One region of the Kitasatospora sp. NPDC001159 genome, then DNA from elsewhere that is predicted to be linked to it. Evidence: predicted binding sites of a transcription regulator. Region 1 holds the regulator's gene; the other holds the start of a gene.
What was found. Region 1 encodes HspR, which represses chaperone genes until heat shock. Its sites were predicted from a motif close to TTGAGNNNNNNNNNCTCAA; they were not measured.
Positions count from the first base shown of each region.

Region 1 (6,502 bases):
CGGTCTCCACCGTGTGGTTGAGGGCCTCCTGGGACCAGGTGTCGTCGAAGACCAGCGGCAGGACGGGGGCGACCTGCTCGATGGTGGCGATCAGCGGGTTGTGGGTGATGGCCTCGTCGACGAGCAGGACGATCGGCTTCCGCAGGGCCGACGCCCAGCCCAGCTCCAGGCTCACGCCGGCCGAGAGCGGGGCACCGACGTAGGCGAAAACCAGGTCGGCGGACTGCAGTGCGCGGAAGTCGGACGGCACCCGGGGCTCGGGGGCGCGGCCGGCGACGGTCCAGGCGTCGCTGTGGTGCGCGCTGTACACGGCGGCACCGCTGCGGAGCAGGGTGGTGCGGAGCGTCGTCAGCCGCGTCCGGCTGGCGAGGGTCACCACGCTGTCCGCCGGGCCGGTCAGCCGCATCAGCGGTGCGGCCAGGAACACACGTGCACGCCGACCCTCAGGGGCCTGGCTGTCGTTGTGACGCAGGTAGGGCTCGGTCATGTCGACTCCGGGGAAAGGCCGACCGGGTAGGGGATGCGGTGCCGGTGGGCGCTGCGGTTAGTTGCTGCTTCAAAAAAGCTGAGGAGATCAGACAGAAATTGACGGTACAGCGGCAAGTTTGGCTTTCCCACTGCATCATCGGGGGCGAAATGATCGTCTATCAGCGGTCGCAGCCCCGTCCAGCGTCCCGCCCTGTCATCTGGATGACTGGCAGAGAGATGACGCTCTCCGTGCCGTCGGGGAGATGACACCACTGCGAGGTCTGCGGCATCATGTGGACGCTAGTGCTATTAGATCCAGCTCACGGAGCTCTAGAGAGAAGAAGGGGTGGGTCCGTGTCTCGTATGTACCGACACGTCCGCACGGTTGCGCTTTCACTTGTCCTCGGCGCGGCTGTACTGGCTGGGGTTCAGGCCACTGTCGGCAGTGAGCACGCCGGGGTCTCCACCACTGCGGCAGCGGCCGTCAGCGACGACATCCACTGGTGAGCCAAGGTCGATTGGCTCACCGGAGCCAGGGGCTGAGTCCGTATCGGCCGTACTGACGGCCGGTGGATGGTGCTAGGAAAGCCGCTCCTTGAAGAGCGTTTCCTATTCGTTTTCTTGTCGGGGGGAGCGGCCTAGCACATAGCCAAGTTGGAAGAGGGAGTCGACGTTGTGCGCCTCCCTCATCTCGGCGATATGCCGGGCGAGTGTCCGCTCGCTGATGCCGAGCCGTCGTGCAATGACGCGATGGTTCGTTCCGGAGAGCAGGAGCTCGATGATGGTCTGTCGTAGTTGCGACACGACCTGACGCGGGACGGTGCGGTCCCCCTCGAACTCAAGCGCCCTGTTCCAGCTTCGCTCGAAGACCTCCTCGGCGAGGAAGTTGATGACCGCGGGGTCGTATATGAAGGCGGCGATGTTATCGCCCGCGACGGGAATCACCGCCAGCTGTCGATCGACCACGATCAGCCGGGTGTAGGGCTCGTCGAGGGTCCGGAACTGCCAACCCGCCATGGCGAGCTGTGCCACGTAGTCCCTGGTCGGCTGGTGGTACCGAGTGCTGGCGTGATAGATGGTCCGCATCGACGCGCCATGACGGAGCATGTCGAGGTCGCGGTCCAGGAATGCGGTCAGCAGCTCGGCTGGGCGCGGGCCGCCCGGTTGCATGGCGAGCCCCTCCGTCCACCCGCTGGCCGCGGATTGCTGAAGCCGCTGATTGATCAGGGCACGGCCTCTGACGTACTCGATGGCTCCCCCGGATTGGTTCGGGGCGTGGAAAGCCTCGGCGAGTTCGCCGAGTTCCGTCGGCAGCGCCACCGCGCGTGACAGGAGATCGAGGGCCTGTCGTTGCCATGCCGAACTCAGACTCGCCGAGAGCTGTGTCGGATCGACGGCGAAATAGGCGTCCGGCTCTTCGTTGTCGAGAATTAGCAGTCCAAGGTCCAGCAACTCCTGGAGGGCGGAATCCTCACCCGAAGCGGAAGGACTCCGGCTCAGCCGGCCGTTCTCGCTCACGGCTTTCAGATAGAGCGTGCGGGCATCCTCCGACAGGATGCGCAGTCCGCCTGGCGCGGCACCTGCTCCTTCTCGCCCACTCATTCTTGGCTCCTTGTGTTGACCGGACAAGTTAGTCAACGCGACGGATGGCTACTGCAACAAGGATCTTAAGCGGCACGCAGGGTCCGGCTGGTGAGTCGTCCTGGGCATCGAGCGGTTGACGCTCCATGCCGCAGCACTCTCTCACCACACGCCAGCCGCCGGCACCCCCCGAACAGGAGGGAGCCGGCGGCTGGCGAGGTGAGCAGTGCCCCGGGTCAGCGCTTGGGGCGCCAGACGACGAGGGCGCTGGACTGGGGGGTGGGGGGCTGGTACGGGACGAGGTCGCGGCGGTAGGAGGCGTGGACGGCGGCCTCGCGCTGCTGGAGGGCGGCGGCGGCGCCTTCGAGGGAGTCGACCAGCTCGGTGATGCGGGACTGGAGGGCGGTGACCTGGTTCTCCAGCTCGATGATCCGCTTGATGCCGGCCAGGTTGATGCCCTCGTCCTGGGAGAGCCGCTGGACCTCCCGCAGCTGCTGGATGTCGCGGGCGGAGTAGCGGCGGCCGCGGCCGGCGGTGCGGTCGGGGCAGACCAGGCCGAGGCGGTCGTACTGGCGCAGGGTCTGCGGGTGCAGGCCGGACAGCTCGGCGGCGACCGAGATGACGTACACCGGGGTTTCCTCGGTGAGCACGTACTGCGGCGGGGCCGAGGCGGTGCGACGGGTCGTGCGGCGGGGGCCGTCGCCCGGCAGGCCTTCGCCGATGCCGGGGCCGATCGGGCTGTCGGGGGTCATCGGGTTCGGGGACATCTGGTCGTCACGCTCCCTTCGCCGCCCGGAAGAGGGCGGCTCGCGGGTCGTCGGAGACGGTGGCCTCGCGGTACTGCTCCAGGGCGTTCAGCGCGTCGCCGGTGACGTGCTGAGGCACCACGACCTCGACGGTGACGAGGAGGTCGCCGCGGGTGCCGTCCTTGCGGGTGGCGCCCTTGCCGCGGGCGCGCATGGTCAGACCGTTGGCGCTGCCCGGGGGCAGCTTGAGCTTGACGGCGGGGCCGCCGAGGGTGGGCACCTCGATGGTGGCGCCGAGGGCCGCCTCGGGGAAGGTGACGGGGACGGTGACGGTCAGGTTGTCGCCCTTGCGCCCGAAGACCGGGTGCGGGTCGACGTGCACGGTGACGTAGAGGTCGCCGGGCTGGCCGCCGCGCTCGCCCTGGGCGCCCTTGCCCTTGAGCCGGATCCGCTGGTCGGCCTGGACGCCGGCCGGGATGCGGACCTGCATGGTGCGGGCGGAGCTGGCCCGGCCGCTGCCGTGGCAGTCGGTGCACGGGTCGTCGACGATCATGCCCCGGCCGCGGCAGTCCTTGCACGGCTCGGAGAGCGCGAACGCGCCCTGGCCGCGGCTGACCGTGCCGGCGCCGACGCAGGTCGGGCAGACCCGCGGGGTGGTGCCGGACTTGGCGCCGGTGCCGTTGCAGGCGCGGCAGGGGGCCTGGCTGGTCATCCGCAGTGGGACGGTCGCGCCGTCGACCGCCTCTTCGAAGGAGAGCGTCACCTCGGTCTCGACGTCGGCGCCGCGCCGGGGCTGGGCCTGCCGGGTGCCGGTGCGGTTGAACAGGCCGCCGAAGACGTCGCCGAGTCCGCCACCGCCGCCCTGGTTGCCGCTGAAGAGGTCGCCGAAGTCGAAGCTGTAGCTGCCGGTGCCGGGTCCGCCGGTGCGGAAACCGCCGTTGGCGAAGAGGGTGCGGGCCTCGTCGTACTCCTTGCGGCGCTTCTCGTCGGAGAGGACGTCGTACGCCTCGGAGATGTCCTTGAAGCGTTCCTCGGCCTTGGTGTCGCCCTTGTTCGCGTCCGGGTGGAACTCGCGCGCCAGCTTGCGGTAGGTCTTCTTGATCTCGGTGGCAGTGGCGTCCTTGGGCACGCCGAGGACCTTGTAGTAGTCCTTCTCGACAAAGTCCTTGCCGCTCATGGCCTCCGCCACCTCCCGATGTCCATCGTCACTGCGCTGTCAACAGCGAGGCCCGCAGAGCCCACTGCTGACAGCGCGCTGCGGAGCCGGCCGCCGTATTGGCCGGCGTACGACTCCGCAGCGCACTGGTTGTCAGCTGTCACTGGTTGTCAGCTGTCCGAGCCACCGTCGGCCTTGTCCGTGTCGGCGGACTTCGCGTCGGCGTCCGGGGCGGACGCCGTCTGGGTGCCCGGCTGGGGCTCCGCCACGGCGACCATGGCGGGGCGGATGATCCGCTCGCCGATGCGGTAGCCGGGCTGGAGGATCTGCACGCAGGTGTCCTCGGTGACGTCCGAGGAGTAGCTGTGCATCAGCGCCTCGTGCTGGGTCGGGTCGAAGGGCTCGCCCTCCTTGCCGAACTGCTGCAGGCCCAGCTTGGCGACGACCGTCTCCAGGGACTCGGCGACGGACTTGAAGCCGCCCGTCACCTCGCCGTGCTCGCGGGCGCGGCCGATGTCGTCCAGGACCGGGATCAGGGACTCCAGGATGTTGGAGACCGCGATCTCGCGGACGGTCAGCCGGTCGCGCTCGACCCGCTTGCGGTAGTTCTGGTACTCGGCCTGCAGGCGCTGCAGGTCCGCGGTGCGCTCGGCCAGCTCGCGCTTGGCCGTGGCGAGCTCCTCGGAACCCTCGCCGGCACCGGCCGCCGCGGCTTCCTCGGCAGCCTTGATCACGGCCTCCTCGGTGGAGTCGTCGCCGGGCTTGCCGCCCTGCGGCTTGTCCGTCATGCCGACGCACCGCCCTTGGGCTTCTCGTCGTCCACGATCTCGGCGTCGACGACGTCGTCTTCCTTGGCCTGGGCGGACTCGCCGGCCGCGGCGGCACCGGCGGCGTCGGCGTTGGCGTACAGCGCCTGGCCGAGCTTCTGGGCGGTGGTGGAGACCTTCTCCGAGGCCTCGCGGATCTTCGCGATGTCCTCGCCCTTCAGGGCCTCCTTGAGCTCGCCGATGGCGGTCTCGACCTCGGTCTTGACGTCGGCCGGCAGCTTGTCGGCGTTGTCGGCGATGAACTTCTCGGTCGAGTAGACGAGCTGCTCGGCGGAGTTGCGGGTCTCGACGGCCTCGCGGCGCTTGTGGTCGTCCTCGGCGTACTGCTCGGCCTCGCGGCGCATGCGGTCGACCTCGTCCTTCGGCAGCGAGGAGCCGCCGGTGACGGTCATCTTCTGCTCCTTGCCGGTGCCGAGGTCCTTGGCGGCGACGTGCATGATGCCGTTGGCGTCGATGTCGAAGGTGACCTCGATCTGCGGCAGGCCGCGCGGCGCCGGCGGCAGGCCGGTCAGCTCGAACATACCGAGCTTCTTGTTGTACGCGGCGATCTCGCGCTCGCCCTGGTAGACCTGGATCTGCACGGACGGCTGGTTGTCCTCGGCCGTGGTGAAGATCTCGGAGCGCTTGGTCGGGATCGTGGTGTTGCGCTCGATCAGCTTGGTCATGATGCCGCCCTTGGTCTCGATGCCGAGGGACAGCGGGGTGACGTCCAGCAGCAGGACGTCCTTGACCTCACCCTTGAGGACACCGGCCTGGAGCGAGGCGCCGATGGCGACGACCTCGTCCGGGTTGACGCCCTTGTTGGCGTCCTTGCCGCCGGTCAGCTCGCGGACCAGCTCGGCGACGGCCGGCATACGGGTCGAGCCACCGACCAGGACGACGTGGTCGATCTCGGAGAGCGAGATGCCGGCGTCCTTGATCACGTTGTGGAACGGGACCTTGCAGCGCTCCAGCAGGTCGGAGGTCAGCTGCTGGAACTGGGCGCGGGTGAGCTTCTCGTCCAGGTGCAGCGGGCCCTCGGCGGAGGCCGTGATGTACGGAAGGTTGATCGAGGTCTCGGAGGACGAGGACAGCTCGATCTTGGCCTTTTCGGAGGCCTCGCGCAGACGCTGCAGGGCCATCTTGTCCTTGGACAGGTCGACGCCGTGGCCGGCCTGGAAGACCTTGACCAGGTGGTCGACGACGCGCTGGTCCCAGTCGTCACCACCGAGGTGGTTGTCACCGTTGGTGGCCTTCACCTCGACGACCCCGTCGCCGATCTCCAGCAGGGAGACGTCGAAGGTGCCACCGCCGAGGTCGAAGACCAGAATGGTCTGGTCGTCCTTGTCCAGGCCGTACGCGAGGGCGGCCGCGGTCGGCTCGTTGACGATGCGCAGGACGTTCAGGCCCGCGATCTCGCCGGCCTCCTTGGTGGCCTGGCGCTCGGAGTCGTTGAAGTACGCCGGGACGGTGATGACGGCGTCGGTGACGGTCTCGCCCAGGTACGCCTCGGCGTCGCGCTTCAGCTTCTGCAGCACGAAGGCCGAGATCTGCTGCGGCGTGAAGTCCTTGCCGTCGATGTTGATCTTCCACCCGGTGCCCATGTGGCGCTTGACCGAGCGGATGGTGCGGTCGACGTTGGTGACCGCCTGGCGCTTGGCCACCTCGCCGACCAGGACCTCGCCGTTCTTCGCGAAGGCGACGACGGACGGCGTGGTCCGCGCGCCCTCGGCGTTCGTGATGAC
Region 1 covers NZ_JBSFJV010000001.1:192,591-199,092, reverse strand. The annotation lists gene ACWC9T_RS01010 (hypothetical protein) at 1-487, opposite strand, end outside; gene ACWC9T_RS01005 (hypothetical protein) at 1,078-2,070, opposite strand; gene ACWC9T_RS01000 (heat shock protein transcriptional repressor HspR) at 2,286-2,816, opposite strand; gene dnaJ (molecular chaperone DnaJ) at 2,824-3,972, opposite strand; gene grpE (nucleotide exchange factor GrpE) at 4,122-4,739, opposite strand; gene dnaK (molecular chaperone DnaK) at 4,736-6,502, opposite strand, start outside.

Region 2 (6,502 bases), on a different contig from region 1:
TCGCCCGAGGCCAGCCGGACCCGGCGCTGCACGTGGTCGATCTCCAGCTCGCCGAAGCGCAGGCTGCCGAGCGCGGGCGTACGGGCGGCCTGCTGGGCGCGCTCGACGCGGCGCAGCAGCACGTTGACCCGGGCGGCCAGTTCGCGCATCGAGAACGGCTTGGTCATGTAGTCGTCGGCGCCCACGCCGAGGCCGACCAGCAGGTCCGTCTCGTCGTCGCGCGCGGTCAGCATCAGTACCGGCACCGGGCGCTGTGCCTGGATCCGGCGGCACACCTCCAGGCCGTCGAAGCCGGGCAGCATGATGTCCAGGACCACCAGGTCCGGCTGCCAGGTGTGGAAGCCGTCCACCGCGCCGGGCCCGTCGTGGGCCACGGCGACCTTGAAGCCCTCCGCGCCCAGTCGGGCCGCGATCGACTCGGCGATCGTGGGCTCGTCCTCCACCACCAGCACTCTGCGCTGGCTGCTCACCGAGCCACCGGCGTTGTGGTTGTCCTGCTGAATTTCTGTCACGGTCACGCCACCGCCCCCAGGGCTGCGGGCCGGCCACCTGTGGGGATGGCGGGGCTCCGCTCGTAGTCTTGTTCCGTCGTGGACTGTGCCGGGTCCGCCGTCCCGTCGCGCGCCCAGGAGAGTGGAGGACGGGTGGTCTCCCGTCCACGTCTCCCGCGCACATCGCAGCGTACGGACAGCGGATGCTTTCCGGCAGGTGGACCGGACGTTTCCGGCCCGTGGGCCGGCTGTCGGGCCGCCCTCGGACCCACTGCACGAGTGGGCACGGGCCGATACCTTACCCGGCGAATTTTCACTGCGTAACGGTACGTATGCAGTCGAGTCGGCACCAAGTCGCCGGTCAGAGGCCCTACTGACGCGTTAATAGCAAGAAGGTCTGGACCAATACCGGGAATCCGGCCCCTCTTCGCGGAGACGGTCTTCACGGGCTTTTCCCAGGCGCCTCTCAGAACCTCGACGTACCGTGGCCACGACAACGCCCCGCCGGGCGGAACCGGGGCCGCGCGTCGGTACGTTGGCAGCGACGGGGGCCGGTGGCTGCGGGCGTGGAGCGGAGGCGGCATGGCTGGACTGCGACGGGACGCCCACTGGAGCGCGCCCGCGGGGGTGCCGTACGGAATGCTCCGCCACGGGCTGCGCACCGGCGTCTTCGAGTGGCTGCTGGAACGGGTTCCGACGCCCCGGCGCAACCCTTTCACGCTCGGATATCTCGCCGTGGTGGGAGCCACCACGACCTTTGCCTCGGTCGCCGATCCGGAACTCGTCCAGCGACTGCAGGAGGCCTCCAGTTCGGACGGTCACAACCTGCTTCAGCATCCTTTGCGTGCTCTTGTGCTGAGCGGATTCTGGGTCGCCGGGGGCGTGTGGATGCCGTACCTCTGGGGCTTCGCCCTCACCCTCGCGCCGCTGGAGCGCAGGGTCGGCCCGGCCCGGGCGGCGGCGGTGTTCGCGATCGGGCACATCGCCGCGACGCTGCTCTCCCAAGGGGTGGTGATCGCCGCGGTGGAGACCGGGCGGATGGCGCCCGAGGCGATGGACTACCTGGACATCGGGGTCAGCTACGGCGTGCTCGCCTGTCTGGGTGCGGTGGCCGGGCTGCTCCCGCGACGCGGCCGGCTGCTGGCGCTGGGCGGCGCCGGGCTGATGATCGTCCAGCAGATCGCCACCGAGAAGGACGTGGTCACCGCCGTGGGGCACCCGGCCGCGGTGCTCGCCGGGGTGGCGCTGTGGCGCTGGCTGCGCGGGGCCGAGCGGCGCCCGCCCCGCCCGCGCCCGCGGTCGGCGACGGCCCCGGCGGCCCCCGCCGCGGTGCGTGGCGGCGCGCGGCCGTCCGCCGTGCGCTAGGGCGTGTCTTGCGGATCTTCACCGGGTCCGCCGAGATCCACGTGACGCGCCCTGGTCCCCACTTTTGGGGCGCCCTTTCCCCGCCCTTTTGACGGCGCGGCCCGCAGGTCCTTACCCCCTCCTCACCGTTCGCTCGCAGCGAACAAGATGCCGGGAACATCCGGTGCCCGTGAAGCCTTAGTCAGGTCGACTCAAGTTCACTGACCGGGGAGAGATCATGGCATCGACGTCCACTCCGCTCACCCTGCCCGTGCTGCCGCTCGACGACGAGGTCGTCCTCCCGGGCATGGTCGTCCCGCTGGACCTGAAGGACACCGAGGTGCGCGCCGCCGTCGAGGCCGCCCGCGCCGCGGCCACCGGCTCAGGCAAGCCGCAGGTCCTGCTGGTCCCGCGAGTGGACGGCTCGTACGCGGCGGTCGGCACGCTGGCCACTGTGGAGCAGGTCGGCCGGCTCGCGGACGGCGACCCGGCCGCGCTGGTGCGCGCCGTGCGCCGGGTCCGGATCGGGGTCGGCACCACCGGCCCCGGCGCCGCCCTCTGGGTGGAGACCGCACCGTTCCGGGAGTCCTCGGTCGGCATGCCGGTGGCCGGGCGGGCCGCCGAGCTGGTCAAGGAGTACAAGGCACTGTCCACCCAGTGGCTGCGCAAGCGCGGCGCCTGGCAGATCGTCGACCGGGTGGCCCAGATCGAGGGCGTCGGCGAGCTCGCCGACAACATCGGCTACGCGCCCTTCGCCACCGCCGAGCAGAAGCTCAAGGTGTTGCTGGAGGCCGATCAGGTCGCCCGCCTGGAGTACGCGCTGACCCTGCTGCGCGACCACCTCGCCGAGGAGGAGGTCAACGACACCATCCGCAAGGACGTCGAGGAGGGCGTGGCCAAGCAGCAGAAGGAGTTCCTGCTCCGCCGCCAGCTGGAGGCCGTCCGCAAGGAGTTGGCCGAGCTGAACGGCGACCCGGCCGACGAGGAGGGCGACTACCGCGCCCGGGTCGAGGCCGCCGACCTGCCGGAGAAGGTGCGCGAGGCCGCCCTCAAGGAGGTCTCCAAGCTGGAGCGGGCCAGTCAGGACGGGGCCCAGTCGCCCGAGGGCTCCTGGATCCGCACCTGGCTGGACACCGTTCTGGAGCTGCCCTGGAACGAGCGCACCGAGGACGAGTACGACATCGCCGGCGCCCGCGCCGTGCTGGACGCCGACCACGCGGGCCTCGGCGACGTGAAGGAGCGGATCGTCGAGTACCTGGCCGTCCGCAAGCGCCGGGCCGACCAGGGACTCGGCCTCGTCGGCGGCCGCCGCGGCGGCGCGGTGCTGGCCCTGGTCGGGCCGCCCGGCGTCGGCAAGACCTCGCTCGGCGAAAGCGTGGCCCGCGCGATGGGCCGCAAGTTCGTCCGGGTCGCGCTCGGAGGCGTCCGCGACGAGGCCGAGATCCGCGGCCACCGGCGCACCTACGTCGGCGCGCTGCCCGGCCGGCTGGTGCGGGCGATCAAGGAGGCCGGCTCGATGAACCCGGTCGTCCTGCTCGACGAGATCGACAAGGTCGGCTCCGACTACCGGGGCGACCCGGCCGCCGCCCTGCTGGAGGTGCTGGACCCGGCGCAGAACCACACCTTCCGGGACCACTACCTGGAGGTCGAGCTCGACCTCTCCGACGTCGTCTTCCTCGCCACCGCCAACGTGCTGGAAGCCATCCCCGAGCCGCTGCTCGACCGGATGGAGCTGGTCCGGCTCGACGGCTACACCGAGGACGAGAAGGTCGTCATCGCCCGCGACCACCTGCTCCCGCGCCAGCTGGAGAAGGCCGGCCTCGGTGGCGAGCAGGTCAGCGTGGACGAGGAGGCGCTGCGCAGGCTCGCCGGGGAGTACACGCGGGAGGCGGGCGTCCGCAACCTGGAGCGCTCGATCGCCCGGGTGCTGCGCAAGATCGCCGCACAGGCCGAGCTGGGCGAGCGCGAACTGCCCGCCGCGGTCGGCGCGGAGGACCTGCGCGCCCTGATCGGCCGCCCGCACCACGTGCCGGAGTCCGCCCAGGAACCCGCCGAGCGGCGCACCGCCGTCCCCGGCGTGGCCACCGGCCTGGCGGTCACCGGCGCCGGCGGCGACGTCCTCTACATCGAGGCCTCGCTCGCGGACGCCGAGACCGGCGGCACCGGAGTGACCCTGACCGGGCAGCTGGGCGACGTGATGAAGGAGTCCGCGCACATCGCGCTCTCCTTCCTGCGCTCGCGCGGCGCCGAGCTGGAGCTGCCGGTCACCTCGCTGCGCGACCGCGGCGTGCACCTGCACGTCCCGGCCGGGGCCGTCCCCAAGGACGGGCCGAGCGCCGGCATCACCATGACCACGGCGCTGGCCTCGCTGCTCTCCGGCCGCAAGGTGCGCACCGACGTGGCGATGACGGGTGAGGTGTCACTGACCGGGCGGGTGCTGCCGATCGGCGGGGTGAAGCAGAAGCTGCTCGCTGCCGACCGGGCCGGGGTCACCACGGTGATCATCCCCAAGCGCAACGAGGCCGACCTGGACGACGTCCCGGCGGAGGTGCTGGAGCGGCTCACCGTCCACCCGGTGTCGGACGTGCGCGAGGTGCTGAAGCTGGCCCTGGAGCCGGCCGAGGTGCTGGTCGCGGCATAGGGCTGTCCGGACAGCTCCACGGGCCGACGGCAACTCCGCGTGCCACACTGCGGAGATGTCGTCCCCCACGCAGCACGTCCTGGCCCGGGTGCCGGCCCGGCTGCGCCCGCTCCTGCTACGGCACCGCCGACTGGTGAAGTTCCTGCTGGTCGGTGGAAGCTGCTTCGTCCTCACCCTGGTGATCGACTTCGAGCTGAAGTTCACCGTCCTGGAGCACAAGCCGGTGGTCGCGCTGACGGTGGCGACGGTGATCGGCACCGTCGTTTCCTATGTGCTCAACCGCCGCTGGGCCTTCCGCACCGCCGGGCGCGGGCGGGAGGCCCTGCTGTTCTTCCTGGTCAGCGCGGTGGCGATCGCCGTCAACGACCTACCGCTGGCGCTCTCCCGCTACGCCCTGGACCTGCGCGAGCCGTACGTCGACCCGCTCACCCAGGAGACCGCGGACTTCCTCAGCGGGATGGTCGTCGGGACCTTCGTCGCGATGATGTTCCGCTTCTGGGCGATGCAGCGCTGGGTCTTCACCCGGTCCGCGGAGGGGCCCTTGGACGGCAATCCCGGTTACGCTGCACCCGAGATGTCACGGGTGTGCCGTAAGACCGTGACGTGAGCGAGCGGAGCGAGCTCACCATCGAGAGGTGCGGGTGGCGCGAAGCGCCTCCCGAGCGAAGCGAGGTGGGCGCATGAGCGTCATGGGCGGGGAGCCGGACGGCGTCCGTACCGGGCCCGCCAGCCAGCAGGGGATGCGCCGGGCCAACCTGGCCCTGGTGCTGGGGGCGATCGCGCGCGAGCCGCGCTCGCGCGCCGAGGTGGCCGCCGAGACCGGGCTGACCAGGGCCGCGGTCTCCTCGCTCGCCGAACAGCTGATCTCCGCCGGCCTGGTCGTCGAGGAGGGCCCCGCCGCGCCCAGCGGCAAGGTCGGCCGCCCCGGCACCGCGCTCGGGCTCAACCCGCTCGGGCCCGGCGGCCTCGGCGCCGAGATCGGCGTCCGGCACCTGGGCGCCTGCGTGGTCGACCTGCGCGGGGAGGTCCGCGCCTGGCGGCGTCAGGAGATCGCCAACCGCGGCCGACAGCCCGCCGCCGTGATGGCCGACCTGGGCCAGCTGGTGCGCTCCGCCGTCGCCGAGTCGGGCCTGCGCCCGGCCGGACTGACCCTGGCGGTGCCCGGACTGGTCGGCGGCAGCGGGGTGCTCCAGCGGGCCGCCAACCTCGGCTGGCAGGACGTCCCGCTGGCCCCCGAACTGCGCGCGGCGCTGCGTACGGCCGGGGACGGCCTGGCCGAGCTGCCGGTCCAGGCGGACAACGAGGCCAACCTCGGCGGACTGGCCGAACGGTGGCTGGACGAGGGCCCGGAGGACTTCCTCTACGTCTCCGCCGAGGCCGGGGTCGGCGCGGCGATCGTGGTCGGCGGCCGGCTGCTGCGCGGCGCGCGCGGCTACGCGGGCGAGTTCGGCCACGTCCCCGTCCACCCGGAGGGGCCGCGCTGCGCCTGCGGGGCGCGCGGTTGCCTGGAGCAGTACGCGGGCGAGGCGGCAGTGCTGCGGGCGGCCGGGCTGACCAGTGTGCGCGGGGACTGGGTGACCCTGCTGGCCGAACGGGCCGGGGGCGGGGACGAGCCGGCCCGGGCGGCGCTGGCCGGGGCCGGTTCGGCGCTCGGCATCGCGGCCGCCGGGGCGGTCAACCTGCTGGACCCGGCCGAGGTGGTGCTGGGCGGCGGCTACGCCCGGCTGGCGCCCTGGCTGCTGCCGGCGATGCGGCGCGAGCTGGCCGCCCGGGTGACGGTGCGGCCCTGGGCGGAGGACCGGCTGACGGTCTCCAAGCTCGGCCGGCGCGGGCCGCTGCTGGGCGCGGCGGTCGGCGTGGTGCGTGCCATCGTCGCCGACCCGGGAGCGCTCGCGGGCGGCTGAGAGCCGCGTACCCGGGACACGACCGAGCCCCCGGCCAGGGCAGCCGGGGGCTCAGTCGGATGCTGTGGGACTCAGGAGGTTCAGGCCTCGGCGGTCTCGGCGACGATCTCGCGGCCGCCGGA
Region 2 covers NZ_JBSFJV010000004.1:179,022-185,523, reverse strand. The annotation lists gene ACWC9T_RS04125 (response regulator transcription factor) at 1-512, opposite strand, end outside; gene ACWC9T_RS04120 (rhomboid-like protein) at 1,074-1,856, shown strand; gene lon (endopeptidase La) at 2,074-4,476, shown strand; gene ACWC9T_RS04110 (GtrA family protein) at 4,532-5,083, shown strand; gene ACWC9T_RS04105 (ROK family protein) at 5,157-6,380, shown strand; gene ACWC9T_RS04100 (ABC transporter permease) at 6,461-6,502, opposite strand, start outside.
Region 2: a site for HspR is predicted at 2,033-2,051, ahead of lon (endopeptidase La). Genes of this name have one in related genera too.